2 regions of the Pseudoalteromonas sp. APC 3250 genome follow, and region 2 is predicted to be linked to the other one. Evidence: riboswitches for the same ligand, from Rfam matches in the RefSeq annotation. Region 2 holds a riboswitch; the other holds the start of a gene.
What was found. Region 2 has a riboswitch for lysine ahead of dapA (4-hydroxy-tetrahydrodipicolinate synthase). Riboswitches for the same ligand answer to the same signal wherever they lie in the genome.

Region 1 (6,655 bases), on a different contig from region 2:
ATGAAAAATAAAACTTACGGGTTTCATCTAAATCGTGGCCATCCCACTCGGTAAGGCGTAAATCGTTAATTAGCGGAAATTGCAGTGCATTAATAACTGAGCTTTTACCTGTGTTGTTAGGCGCACAAATCGAGCTACTTTTATCAAGTGGGATCACACACTTTGCATAGCCTGCAGTATTAAGTAGGGCGAGTTTACTCAGTCCGTATAAGTTTTTCATTCCTCGTCCTCTCCTAAAAAGGTTTCTTCATTTACTTCCATTAAGGCATCAATATAGCGATGAATTGGCGCCTGTAGCATAAAGCCGCCTTCCACTTCGCGGGCAAGGCCTAAACGTACCATGCGTAAATACACATCTTTGCGTAAATCAGAACCCGAGAATATTTCAAGCTGATCAAATAAATGTTTATTAAGTTGTACCAAGGTTTGCATTAGCTCTAAATCGTTTGGCTCATCAAATAATGCACGCATTGGGTCTTTACCTGTGTTGGCAAAGTGTTCGATTAAAATATAAATAGTGAGCGCTATCGCGCGCGATATTTTGCCCATATTGGGGGTGCTTTCATCGCTAGCAAAATAATAAAAGCCACGACTGTCGTGCTTTAAATCATGGCCTAATGCTGTGAATAAGGCGCTGTAGGCTTCAATTTGTTGGTCAAGCTCTTGCCACATTACCGTGTCTTGTTCGCAAATGTGGTAACCCGCGACTAATTTTTTATTAATGGCTTGTAAGTGAGAAAGCTCATTTAAGTTTATCTGTGTCATGGTCATTACTCGTGCTCGGCTTTATCAGCCTGAGGCTCTGAATTAAAGGGGTACAAAGAAAAGTGCTGGCCTGCAATGTTAACGCGGGCTTTTTTATCGCTTTGGCTAATGTGTAGGGTGGTATCGCTCACTAGCTTTTGATATAAAAACAGCATTTCATCGGCTTCAAGCTCTGGGTAGCTTTCGTCTAAAAATTGCAGCAGAGGCTGTGGTTTTTTACGCTGCTTTTTGAAGCGTTTTGCAAACTGCGCTTTTACATCGTGATAGTCAGGAATGTTTGGCGTGACAAACGCAGGCACATCGTTTTGCTCTGGTAGCTGATATTCATGATGCTCAAATTCAGCCAGGCTTGCCATGTAGGCTACTATATGGCGCTGTTGACCCAATGAATACTTTTGCGCATCGCTTACAAAATGTGGCTGCACGGCGCTGAGCATATTATCTACCCCATTTTTACGTATTAGCCCTAATACTTTTGCTACTTGGCGGGTAACAAGGTTATTACGGCGCAACTCTTCACGCAGTGGCATAAGCATATCGGCACTTTTACGTAAGCTTATCCGGCCAACTAAGTGCATTTCTAGAATTCGGGTACGCAATTGCTCAAGCATGCGTTTATCGTTGTACGCTTTGCCTGAACGTTCAATATGTTCTATTTGGGTGCTAATTTGTTGCTCAATTAAAGTAAAACAGGCATGAAAGTCGCCTCTAATATCCACCATTTCCAGCATGGGTTCTATATACTCATCAAACGCTTCTATCACGGCTTTATAGCGTTTTTGTAGCGACTGCACTGCATTATTAGATTTGGCTTGCTCAACAATATTTAAAATGGCGTTTTCGTTGTGTAAAAACAGTTTGATTATTTTACGCACCCGATCATCCATAATACGGCTAAAGCGGCGTAAATCATCAAAATCTTCCATTTCACCGGCATTAGATAGCCGATTACCTAAACGGGCCAAATCATCAACCAATACACTTATTTCTTGTGCTAAGCCTAAATGTTCTTCTTGCAGTAAAAAGGTGGCAAAATCGGCAATGGCGCGGTTAATTTCCAGTTGTGACGATTTAGCCAGCGGAATAATAATTTCTTGATTTAATAACCGGTTGGTTTCTTTATAAATACGCTCATTATTCCACGTGGGTTGCTTTTGCTTAATGGCATTTTGAAGATCTTTAATACTAAAGTCGGCCATTTTAAAGCGCTTAAATAATAGCTCTAATACACCCCAGTGTTCATTTAGGGTATTAAGTAGCTTTTTAGCTGGGATCATAAGGCGTTGCAACTTCCTAGTATTCGTTATTTTATATTTCTCGAACTTATATGGTATTCGTTTTTGCGACGATTTAATAATAGTTTTTACACCCGCTTAGTGATAGTATCCGCGCCGAATATAGGCACATAGAGTTTGTGGGTATATTTTTTACATGGTTTCAATTTTTACTTAACCCCGAAGGTTGTTTAATATCATGGTTTCCTCGATTATCCTGACGCTGATAGCGATTGCATTCTTGCTTATCGTTATTGAGGATGTGATCCACGTTAACAAAGCCAAAACGACGTTATTTTTTGGTACACTTTGCTGGATTATCTCCTTTATTTTTCCTCTTAATGGGCAAAGCCCCGAAACGATTCAAACCCTCCTAGACCACAATATTTTAGAAATTGCTTCTTTATGGCTGTTTTTAATGGCCGCAATGACCTTTGTCGCCTATTTAAACTCTAAAGGACTTATCGAAAATGTTGTGAATCGGATTATGCCAACCAGCATTAGTGAGCGAAAGCTGATGTTTTTGGTGGGGTGTTTTGCGTTTTTATTTTCATCTATTTCAGACAACGTTACGGCCACGCTAATATCACTGGCAGTGATTATGTCATTAAAACTTGAAGCCAAAAAGTTAGTTAAGTACGCCACGCTTATTGTATTTGCTGTAAACTCCGGTGGTGTATCACTTATCACGGGTGATGTAACCACACTTATGATTTTCCTTGATGGTAAAGTAACAATTAGCAATTTATTACTGTTAATTGTGCCTGCGTTACTAAGTGTATTATTACTGGCTACTTTGTTATCAATTGGCATGAATAAGCAACTCGAGTTTAAAAAAACTAAATTTAAACGTATTGAAAAAACCGACATAACCATTGCGGTTATTTTCTTCACTACGGTTATTGCTACGCTTACATTGAGTGTTTTATACAGTGTACCGCCTCTGCTTACTTTTTTATTGGGTTTATCTATTATGTTTTTAGTCGCGCAATTTTTAATGCGCAAAAAAGACATCAACAAAGATATGATCGATTTTATACGCGACATAGAGTACGACACCTTATTGTTTTTCGTGGGTGTGTTACTGCTTGTTGGTGCGTTAAAAGAAGTTGGGGTACTGAGCCAATTTACTAATTTGTATACGGTAATGGCGCCAGAGTACGCAAACTACTTAATGGGTATTTTATCTGCAGGTGTTGATAACGTGCCACTAACGGCAGCGTTATTAAAAGCCGACATTGTAATGAGTCAACAGCATTGGTTGTCGTTTACGTATGCAACCGGTGTAGGTGGCTCTATGCTAATCATTGGCTCGGCGGCCGGTATTATAGCCATGAGTAAGGTAAAAGAGCTGACGTTTGCAAGTTACCTTCGCTTATCGCTGTATTTATTACTGTGTTACACCTTTGGTTATGCGGGCTCTTACTTAATGGGTAGTTTTATTTGATTTTATAGTAAAACGACTTGACAGCTAGACGTCTAAACGATAACTTTCAAAGCCGCACTATTAGTGCGGTTTTGTTTTATTAGCCACAGGTTAATAATACATTCAGAAGAGGTGCGATACTTAGGTACTTAATGTGAGGCAACGACAGCCTGCGATCATTAAGGAGGGAAGTACTCGCCGAGGAAAATAATGGGTCGTTACCATTGTTTTTCGGTTTATGGGGCTGAATCCTCAAAACTGTCACCAATTTAGGTGGAGAGCTTCTGGCAGTAGATTTTTCTTATCTTTATTTCCTGCCAAGTTCTTCTTGTTTTATTGCGGTTTGGATGCCGCGAAAGGAGACGAAATGACTACCCAACCAGTGCCACAAAGTTCACAGTGCACAAAATCAGATTACATTGTTGCCAAATTTGGTGGCACCAGCGTTGCTAACTTTGAGGCGATGAGCCGTTGTAGCGAAATTATCGTAAACGATAAAAATGTACGTATTGTTGCAGTAAGCGCCAGTGCCGGAGTGACCAATCATTTAGTGGAGCTTTGCAAAGCGGGTATTGAAGCCACTAAACGCCAACAGCATATTGATGGTGTCCTTGCGATTCAGCAGGCTATTTTAAATGACCTGTCGTTAGATGAGGATTTAGCCCTTGGGTTTAATCAAACGCTTGATGCATTTCAAACGTTGGCGGCACAAACACTCAATACTGAGCAGCAGTTCGATGAGCTACTTAGCTTTGGCGAGCGTTTATCGTCGTACTTATTTACCCAAGTACTAAGGTTAAAGGGTTTAAATGCCACTCGTTTTGATGTGCGCCAGGTGCTTAAAACCGATAGCCAATTTGGTAAAGCAACACCAAATGTGGCCGCCACAGCGCAAGCCGCTCAAACACATTTAATTCCGCTGCTTGATGATAGCGTTATTGTGACCCAAGGGTTTATTGGTAGCGATGCAAACAATTTAACGACCACGCTCGGTCGAGGCGGCTCAGATTATAGCGCTGCACTGCTTGCTGAGGCTATTAACGCTAAAAGTGTGCATATTTGGACTGACGTAGTGGGTATTTTTAGCACCGATCCTCGTTTGTGTGTAAAAGCCACTCCTATTGCGCGTTTAAGTTTTGATGAAGCAGCAGAAATGGCGACCTTTGGCGCTAAAGTATTGCACCCGGCAACTATTTTACCTGCCAGTCGCAGCCATATTAATGTGTTTGTTGGCTCAAGCACAGAGCCAGAACTTGGCGGTACGTGGATTGAACGTGAAAAATCGCAGCTACCTGGTATTCGTGCGGTAACACAACGTAAAAATCAAATATTATTAACCCTTAAAAGCCCAGAAATGCTGTTAGCCAGTGGCTTTTTAGCGCGTATATTTACTATTTTAAGTGAGTGTAATATTTCGGTAGATTTGGTTACCACCTCTGAAATTAGTGTAGCAATTACCCTTGATAATGCGCCTAATGCATCACGCCCAGAGCTAGATCAAGAGTGCTTAGATAAACTCGCTGAATTTTGCCATGTATCGGTTGAAAACAATTTAACGCTGGTAGCGTTAATTGGCTCTGAAATTGTTTTGCGCCAACATGAAATGAATTTAATGAAAGTATTAAGTGACTTTAATATTAGACTCATTTGCCATGGTGCGAGTAAACACAACCTGTGCTTTTTAGTTGAGCAAAGCGAGTCTGATGCAGTGGTTCAAGCGATTCATAGTCGATTACTAGAAAGTGATTGCGCTGCGTAAATCGTTAATAGTCATTATTGAGCACCGCCAGTCGGTGCTTTTTTTTGCCACAACGCTAATATCAAACATGTCGTTATGTGCTCCAACCACGGTATTGCTGCAGGCTGTAAGCTGGGCGTTATTAAGTTCGTTAAACACATTAGGGCTTAATAGCTGAGCAATAGGGCGGGTGGTGGCTTTAGCCAGCGCTTCTTTTAATGTCCAAATCCTAAAGAAATGATGTGCTTGAGTTGTTATGTTATCTGTATCGGTTATTAAGCTCACTTCGGCTGGGTGGTAAAAGTGTTTAGCGAGTTTATTAAAAGGGCGCTTTAAACTAATTTTTTCAATATCAAAGCCAAATTGAGTTGATGCTACATTTAACGCTGCACCTACAAAACCATGAGAATGAGAAATACAGCAACTGATCACGCCTGTTGTATTTTTAATATGTAATTCTAATTTACTGTTATCGGGGTTAAATTCAGAACTAATATCACACAGCTTTAATGATGCATAAGAAGAACAAGCGGATTTTACTAGGTATTTAAGCACTAAACGTGTGGCTAAATATTCTTGTTTAGCCTGTGGATTTTTACGCCGATTAATAACATTGAGCTCAAAAGGGCTTAAATAGTGGGGTAAATCAAATTCACCCACATTGAGGGTGGTCGCGTTAAGCAACGCAATGCAATGGCTGTTATTTGCTAAAGCGGGCGTGATTTCTAGCTGGTTTTCAAAGTAAGTTACACTCATCATTGCTCGTTATAAATGACGACCGATTACATATTTATTACCCAAAGCTGGATAGTTTGTGAGCGGTTGTTAGTTGTTGTGAGCGCTAAGTACATTTTTATTACTCAGTGGCTCTTAAATATGGTTTAATTCGCATTCGTTAAAATAATAACAGATTTGTAGGTGTATGGCACAAGTGCGTGATGGTTTTCAAAGTCGACTAGGTTTTGTATTGGCAGCAGCCGGTGCAGCCGTAGGTTTAGGTAATATATGGGGTTTTCCTACGCAGGCTGCTAATCATGGTGGCGGCGCATTTTTACTGGTTTACTTTATCGTTATTTTTTTGCTGGCGTTACCTGCTTTATACACCGAGCTGTATTTAGGTTACAAAGCCCAAGCTAACCCTGTTAAAGCGCTAAGCCAAGCATGGCAAGATCACGCCCCTAAAGTGGGAGCCGCAGCAGGCTATATTGGCCTTGCCGGTGCCATCGTTATGTTAAGTTTTTACTCTATTGTGGCCGGTTGGATGCTTTCCTACGCTATAGAGCCTATAAGTAGCTTTTTTGGCTTGCATAGCTTGAGTGAGTTTTTACATAGCGACTCTATGTTACGTAATTTTATTTTTACGCCGCTTATGCTTATTTTAACCGCCAGTATTATTTTAAAAGGGGTGAAGTCGGGAATAGAAACCTGGTCACGCCGTTTAATGCCGCTTTT
Region 2 (6,655 bases):
ACTAAATACTAGCCAGTCTTGCTCATTTAAATCACTGGGTAATTGGTGCTCTCCTAAGCAATCAAGTGCAGTACATAAGGGGCCGTATAGGCTCATTGCTTGATTTGCTGCGTTTGAATCTCGTAATAAACGCGCAGGGAAATCTTGACTGGTGACCGCAGGGCGCAATAAATGATTAATGCCGCCGCTCATAATCACCTGTTGTTGGCCGTAATTTAGTTTACGCTCAACAACAGGTGTGGCGTAGTGGCCGCATTCGCCTACAGCGTAGCGACCTAGTTCCATCCATAGCTCAGTAACCCCCGCATCGCATTTAATTTTTGCAAGCGCCTCTATGAGTGCATCCCAACTTAGAGTGGGCGTATCAAGCGTATAGGGAATACCTAAACCACCACCTAAATCCAGCACCTTGAGGTTAATATTTAAATCCTCAGCAAGTTGCCTTAACGGCGTAATCATTTGTGTCCACAGCTCAGCGAGTTTGTCGCTGCTAAGCATGTTGCCCCACTGAAAAATATGCAGACCGTCAAAATTAAGTGCACAGTAGTCACTGGTATTTAGCGCCTGCCACTCGTCGCACCCTAAGCCAAATGGAGTAAGACTATCGCCCCCTAGCGGGTTTTTATCACCCTCGGGCCAGCGTAATTGTACCCTTAATAAAACCTGCAACTGGCACTGCTGAGCAATCGCTTGTTCGTTGAGCCAACGTACCTGATTGAGACTTTCGGCCACAAAGGTACGCACGCCACGCGCAATAAAGTGCTTAATTTGTTTAGGGCTTTTTGCAGGCCCCGTGTTGAGCACGCGTTCACTGTTAATTCCTTGAGCAAGGACTTGCTCAAGCTCGCCTTTACTGGCGACATCAAAGTTAAAACCAGCGTTATTTAAGCGTTGGATCACGCTAGATAACGGGTTCGCTTTAACTGCATACCAGAGTTTTACCTCGGTTTGTGCCACTAAACGCGTTAAATGTGTGTTTAGTGAATCAAGATCATAAACAAAAAAGGGCGTATCAAGCTCAGTTGCTAGCTTATCAATAGCGGTTTTAACGGGCGTGCTCAAAAAGGTCATTAACGTAAAACCTCTTCAAGCAATAATGACGCATCACTTTGCTCGTCACGGTATTTAACAATTAACGCACACGACATGCTTAAGCCTTGCTCGCGCGCCCAATCGTTTGACGCAGGGCGAGATCCAGGGATCACAATCGCGTATTCAGGGATTGCTTCGCCTTTATCAAGCTGGCGCTCATTTACGCAGTCATAAACAGGGATGGTTGCAGATAAGCGAACACCTGGGGCAAGTACCGCGCCTTTTTTAACTACCACGCCTTCAACAATCACACAGCCTGCACCAATGAATGCATCGTCTTCTATGACCACAGGGCTGGCACCAATGGGCTCAAGTACTCCGCCTAATTGTACCGCTGCGCTTAAATGCACATTTTTACCTACTTGAGCACACGACCCTACGAGCGCGTGGCTATCTACCATAGTGCCCTCGTCAATAAATGCACCAATATTTACGTACGCAGGTGGCATAATAATAGTGCCTTTGGCAACATGTGCACCACGGCGCACACTTGAACCACCGGGTACCATGCGAACGCCTGCTGTGGCTTCAAAGCTTTGCGGCGCTAAGTTATGTTTATCAACAAAACCGCCAGCAAACTCGGTGTTTTGACCGTTTTTAAAGGCTTCTAAAATGCCTTGCTTTACTTCTACGTTAGCGTGCCATTGGCCGTTTTCGTCTTGTGTTGCTGCGCGAACCGCGCCCGTTTCTAAATTATTTAATAGTTCTAACCAGTTCATTATAAAAACCTGTATTTAATGCCAAGATAAAATGGTGTTGTTTGCCGATGAAATGTCATCTGTGTGTGTCAGCTCAAGGTGTGTTAAAGGTGGGCGTAAATACGGACTGCCAATACGCCCTTGTAAATGCATTAACACTTTGACTGGGATAGGGTTGGCTACTGAAAATAAGCTATTGATAGCACTAGACCACTGGACAAAAAGATTAGGGTGTTGGCCGCTTAAACTGCGCTTTACAAACTCATGGGTTTGCACTGGCCATGCATTGGCTGCAACCGACACTAAACCTTTTGCACCTGCTTGGGCAAAATAAGGCATGAGGGCATCGTCACCACTAAAAATGGCTAGTTCAGGCGCTGCTTGTCGATAGGCTTCAAATTGAGAGATAGAGCCACTGGCTTCTTTCAGTGCCCATAAATTTTTATGTTGTTTGAGGTTTTCAATGGTTGCAATGGGAATGCTAACCGCACTACGTCCTGGTACGTTATAAAGCATACAAGGATGAGAACTGGCATTGAGTAAGCTTTCAAACCAATGCGTTTGCCCCACTGCACCGGGTTTGGCATACAAAGGCGAGCCGAGTAAAAAACCATGGATAGGCAGCTGGTTGCAGTAATTAACCCATTCAAGCTGTTGCTTTAAGTTACTACCGCCTACCGCAACCATAAGGGGGACGCTCGGCTGTAATTGGCAGACATGCTCTACGATGGCTTGCTGTTCTTTGAGGGTCAGGGCTAACCCTTCGCCGGTGCTACCTAGCAGTAAAATGCCATTGTTAGCGGCTTCTTGTTCGGCCACCAAGGTGTCTAAGGTTGCGTAATCAACTAGGCCATTTTGATCAAATGGGGTGATCAGCGCAGTCCATAAATGGAAATTGTTAATATTGAAGTTGTTGATCATCTCTCACGAACTTATAGGGCATTCGTCGAGTTTTTGGCGGGTATTTAGGATGCCTGACTCTTTGAATGTGTTTATAATTCGAAGAGCGAATGGGCTTAAATAATAGGGCGCACGGCCTTATTATACTAAGACCAGAAGCTCTCCACCAAATATGTTATTGGTGACAGTCGCTAGGATTCAGCCTAGTCGCCCGAAGCAACCTTTCACAAAAAAGTGTTACCTCTCGGCGTTAATTCCCCTCACGTATGCTCAATGGAGTTTGCGCTCCTAACATACGCTACCTGAATAACGCACCTCTTCCAGCCCTTTGCACTTGCTATTGAAAAATCAATCAGCAAATACAATGTAATAGGGTAAGTGTGGCGATTAAACCACTTTAGCCGTCTAGGTGTCAAGTGACTAAATATAGATAGATTCATCCTGATTGACAGTTATTACGTATTAGCTGCTTTTCTCGTACACTAGTACTATTGTCGAAGTAAGGTATTAAGCAGATGGAAAAATTTAGTGATATTTATAAGCGAGCGGTAGAGCGAAAGGGCTCTGAAAAAATGCTTAAGTTGTTACTCGCAAAACCTTTATCAACAAAGCAACTCGTCACATTAAGTGATGATGATTGGCTAGAAGAATTTACTCGGAAAGTTTTTCAAAGTGGTTTTTATTGGTCGGTGATCAACAGTAAGTGGGCCGGATTTAGAGAGGTTTTCTGGGATTTCAATGTTGAAAAACTATTGATGATGCCACCGGATATGCTTGAGCAAAAAGCCAGTGATGAGCGGATTGTACGCAACTATAAAAAAGTAAAAACTATTACTGAAAATGCGTATATGATCCACGAAGTTGCAGAGCAATACGGCAGCTTTAGTGAGTTTATTGCTAACTGGCCAAGTGAAGATATTATTGGCTTGTGGGCGTATTTAAAAAAGCATGGTGCAAGGCTTGGTGGTAATACCGGCCCTTATGCGCTGCGCGCCTTAGGAAAAGATACTTTTTTACTTTCAAGAGACGTAGAAAGCTATTTGCGTGCCCATAAAATTATAGATGGCGGATTACAAACTAAAAAGTCACTAAGTGCGGCGCAGGCATTCTTTAATGAACTGCAGCAGCAAAGCGGCTTAAGCATGCAAGAGCTAAGCTTAATTGTCGCTTATGGTGTAGGCGACAATCGCGTAGGTATCAGCCAAAAACAATAGGATTAATTATGAAATTAGTGCCAAGGTATACCGACATTGGTGAGGGGTTTGCAATTAGCGATCATCCAGCCAAGGTGACAGCGCCACAGTTATTGTTATGGAATGAGCCCCTAGCTAAGCAATTTAATATACAAGTGGATGCAGATTCCCGAGCAAATATATTTAGCGGTAATGAACCCCAAGCGATTTCTCCGGTGGCACTGGGATATTCTGGTCATCAGTTTGGTCACTTTTCACCGCGACTAGGGGATGGTAGGGCGCATTTGCTCGGTGCGATTAGCGATGATAAAAATCAGCTTTGGGATCTGCAATTAAAAGGCGCTGGTGCTACGCCATTTTCGCGCGGAGGCGATGGCCGCTGTGCATTAGGTCCAGCTATTCGTGAGTACGTAATGAGCGAAGCTATGCACGCGCTTGGCATTCCAACAACGCGTTGTTTAGCCGTGGTTGGCAGTGGCGAAACCGTCTATCGCAACCCACCTCAACCAGGTGCTATTGTAACCCGACTCGCCAGCAGTCATATTCGGGTGGGCTCGTTTCAATATTTAGCCACTCAAGGTGACGTTACTAGCCTAAAAAACTTAGCCGACTTAGCCATTCAAAGACACTATCCCGAGATTAACAGCACTGGCGCTCAGCGTTATTTAGATTTTTTAGCTGCAGTGATCGCCAACCAAGTCAAATTAGTCGTAAGTTGGATGAGGGTGGGGTTTATTCATGGTGTTATGAACACCGATAACACCTTAATTAGTGGTGAAACCATAGATTACGGCCCATGTGCCATGATGAACCAGTTTGATTTTGATACCGTGTTTAGCTCTATTGATAAACAAGGGCGTTATGCGTTTGGTAATCAGCCAAACATGGCAAGTTGGAACTGTGCCCGCTTAGCAGAGAGTCTAATAGCGCTGATCAGTGACGATGACGAGCAAGCGGTGGCAATGATGACGCCTTTAATTGAGGGCTTTTCAACGCAATTTAACCAACAATTTAGCGCGATGTGGGCGCAAAAGTTAGGGTTAACAGTCGCGGATGATAAAGATAATGAGTTGGTGGGGGAGTTACTAGGGTTATTAAAACAACACCAGCTTGATTATACCAATACTTTTAATGCACTCACTGAGTCGTTAAATGGGCAAGCTGAAATACCATCAGCACTTACCTCTTGGGCACAGCAATGGCAAACACGAACTAATGAGCACAGCTATCAAGTGATGCGACAAGCCAATCCGAGCGTGATCCCACGTAACCATATTATTGAAGATATTATTACTCAGTACACTACGCATGGGGATAGTGAGCTACTCAGTCGTTTTAGCAAAGTGATGGCGAGCCCTTACACAAACCATGTGCAGGCCACAGAGTTTCAAACGCCGCCCGAAGATGATAAGAATTATCGTACTTTTTGTGGTACTTAAGTATGATTTTTTGCATTTTAAAATGAATATAAAAGGTCATTTTTTACCCCAGCGACGTTCATTCATAGAGCAAACTATGAACGGGTGATACCATAACTCCATAAAAGCCAGTGATCGTGTGGGGTTTAAAGCGATTGTTTGCTTTTTGAGCTAGCCTGTGTTCATCGACATTTTTTATGAGCTAGTTTTATTATCCTAGATATTGAAAAAATATATTTGCGTTAAGTATTGATTAACAAAGACTCAGTTACTGTATAGGTAAGTTAGAAGAGCTAGCAATGCTTAGCTACATTTTTAGTTGTTAAAATGGGAAGAAAACAATGAAATTAAAATCACTTACAATGGCTATTGCGTTAGCTGCAACTAGCGCATCTACTTTCGCAGCCGAGCAAGAAGGCTTTTACATCGGTGCATTCGGCGATTATTACGATGCTTCGTGGAAAAACATGCGTGAGCAAGCTGGCCTTGACGTTAATGAGTCAACAGGCTGGGGTGCTGAATTAGGCTACCGCTTTAATGATTACTGGAGTGCGCGTTTAGAGTACGCAGACCTAGACTTTAATGCTCACGACAAAGTATTGAACAACCGCAACGATATTGACGGCGAACGTTACGGTATCGATGCACTTTACCACTTTGGTGGCGGTCCTTTCTACGGTTTATTTGGTCTGAAAGATATTGATGTTGTTGATGACAACACGTTTGTAAACGCAGGTGTAGGTTACCGACACTTTGTTACAGACAACTTTTTTGTTAATGCTGAAACCAGTGTTTACCAAGGTTTAGACAAAGGCTACACAGATGTTGGCGCTAAATTAGGTATAAACTACTTCTTTGGTCAAAAATCGGCGCCAGTAGCACCGGTTGAGCCTGCACCACAGCCAGAGCCAGAAATTGTTCCTGTGCCGGTAGCACTTGCTGATACAGATAAAGACAGCATTCCTGATGTAGATGATAAATGTGCCAATACGCCTATGACAGATGCTGTTGGTAGCGATGGTTGTACACTTTATGAAGATACTGAAGTAACAGTAAGCTTGTTAGTAACATTCCCTAACAATGACTCGTCAGTTTCACAGCAGTACTTAAATGATATTGATGAAGTAGCGACTTTCTTAAAAGAGTACCCAGATACAACAGTGCTTCTTGAAGGTCATACGTCTGCAGTAGGTAAAGCGTCTTACAATAAATGGTTATCTAAAAAACGTGCTGATGCAGTAGCTAAAAAGCTAATTGCTGATGGTATTGCAGAAGATCGCATTACAACGGCAGGTTTAGGTGAAGAACGCCTTAAAAATGAAGCGAATACGGCAAAAGCGCATGCTGAAAACCG

Region 1: linked by a shared signal. The riboswitch ahead of lysC (lysine-sensitive aspartokinase 3) and the one ahead of dapA (4-hydroxy-tetrahydrodipicolinate synthase) in region 2 are both predicted to bind lysine.

What each region holds. Positions count from the first base shown of each region.
Region 1 is NZ_JASDCM010000001.1:392,651-399,305, reverse strand. Features, by position in the region: gene QL986_RS01840 (hypothetical protein) at 1-220, opposite strand, end outside; gene QL986_RS01835 (hypothetical protein) at 217-765, opposite strand; gene QL986_RS01830 (hypothetical protein) at 771-2,042, opposite strand; gene nhaD (sodium:proton antiporter NhaD) at 2,239-3,486, shown strand; lysine riboswitch at 3,585-3,757, shown strand; gene lysC (lysine-sensitive aspartokinase 3) at 3,833-5,224, shown strand; gene QL986_RS01815 (4'-phosphopantetheinyl transferase superfamily protein) at 5,201-5,959, opposite strand; gene QL986_RS01810 (sodium-dependent transporter) at 6,126-6,655, shown strand, end outside.
Region 2 is NZ_JASDCM010000008.1:88,965-95,619, forward strand. Features, by position in the region: gene QL986_RS10640 (PLP-dependent decarboxylase) at 1-1,071, opposite strand, end outside; gene QL986_RS10645 (2,3,4,5-tetrahydropyridine-2,6-dicarboxylate N-succinyltransferase) at 1,071-1,811, opposite strand; gene dapA (4-hydroxy-tetrahydrodipicolinate synthase) at 1,827-2,711, opposite strand; lysine riboswitch at 2,839-3,018, opposite strand; gene QL986_RS10655 (DNA-3-methyladenine glycosylase I) at 3,206-3,904, shown strand; gene QL986_RS10660 (protein adenylyltransferase SelO family protein) at 3,913-5,322, shown strand; gene QL986_RS10665 (OmpA family protein) at 5,643-6,655, shown strand, end outside.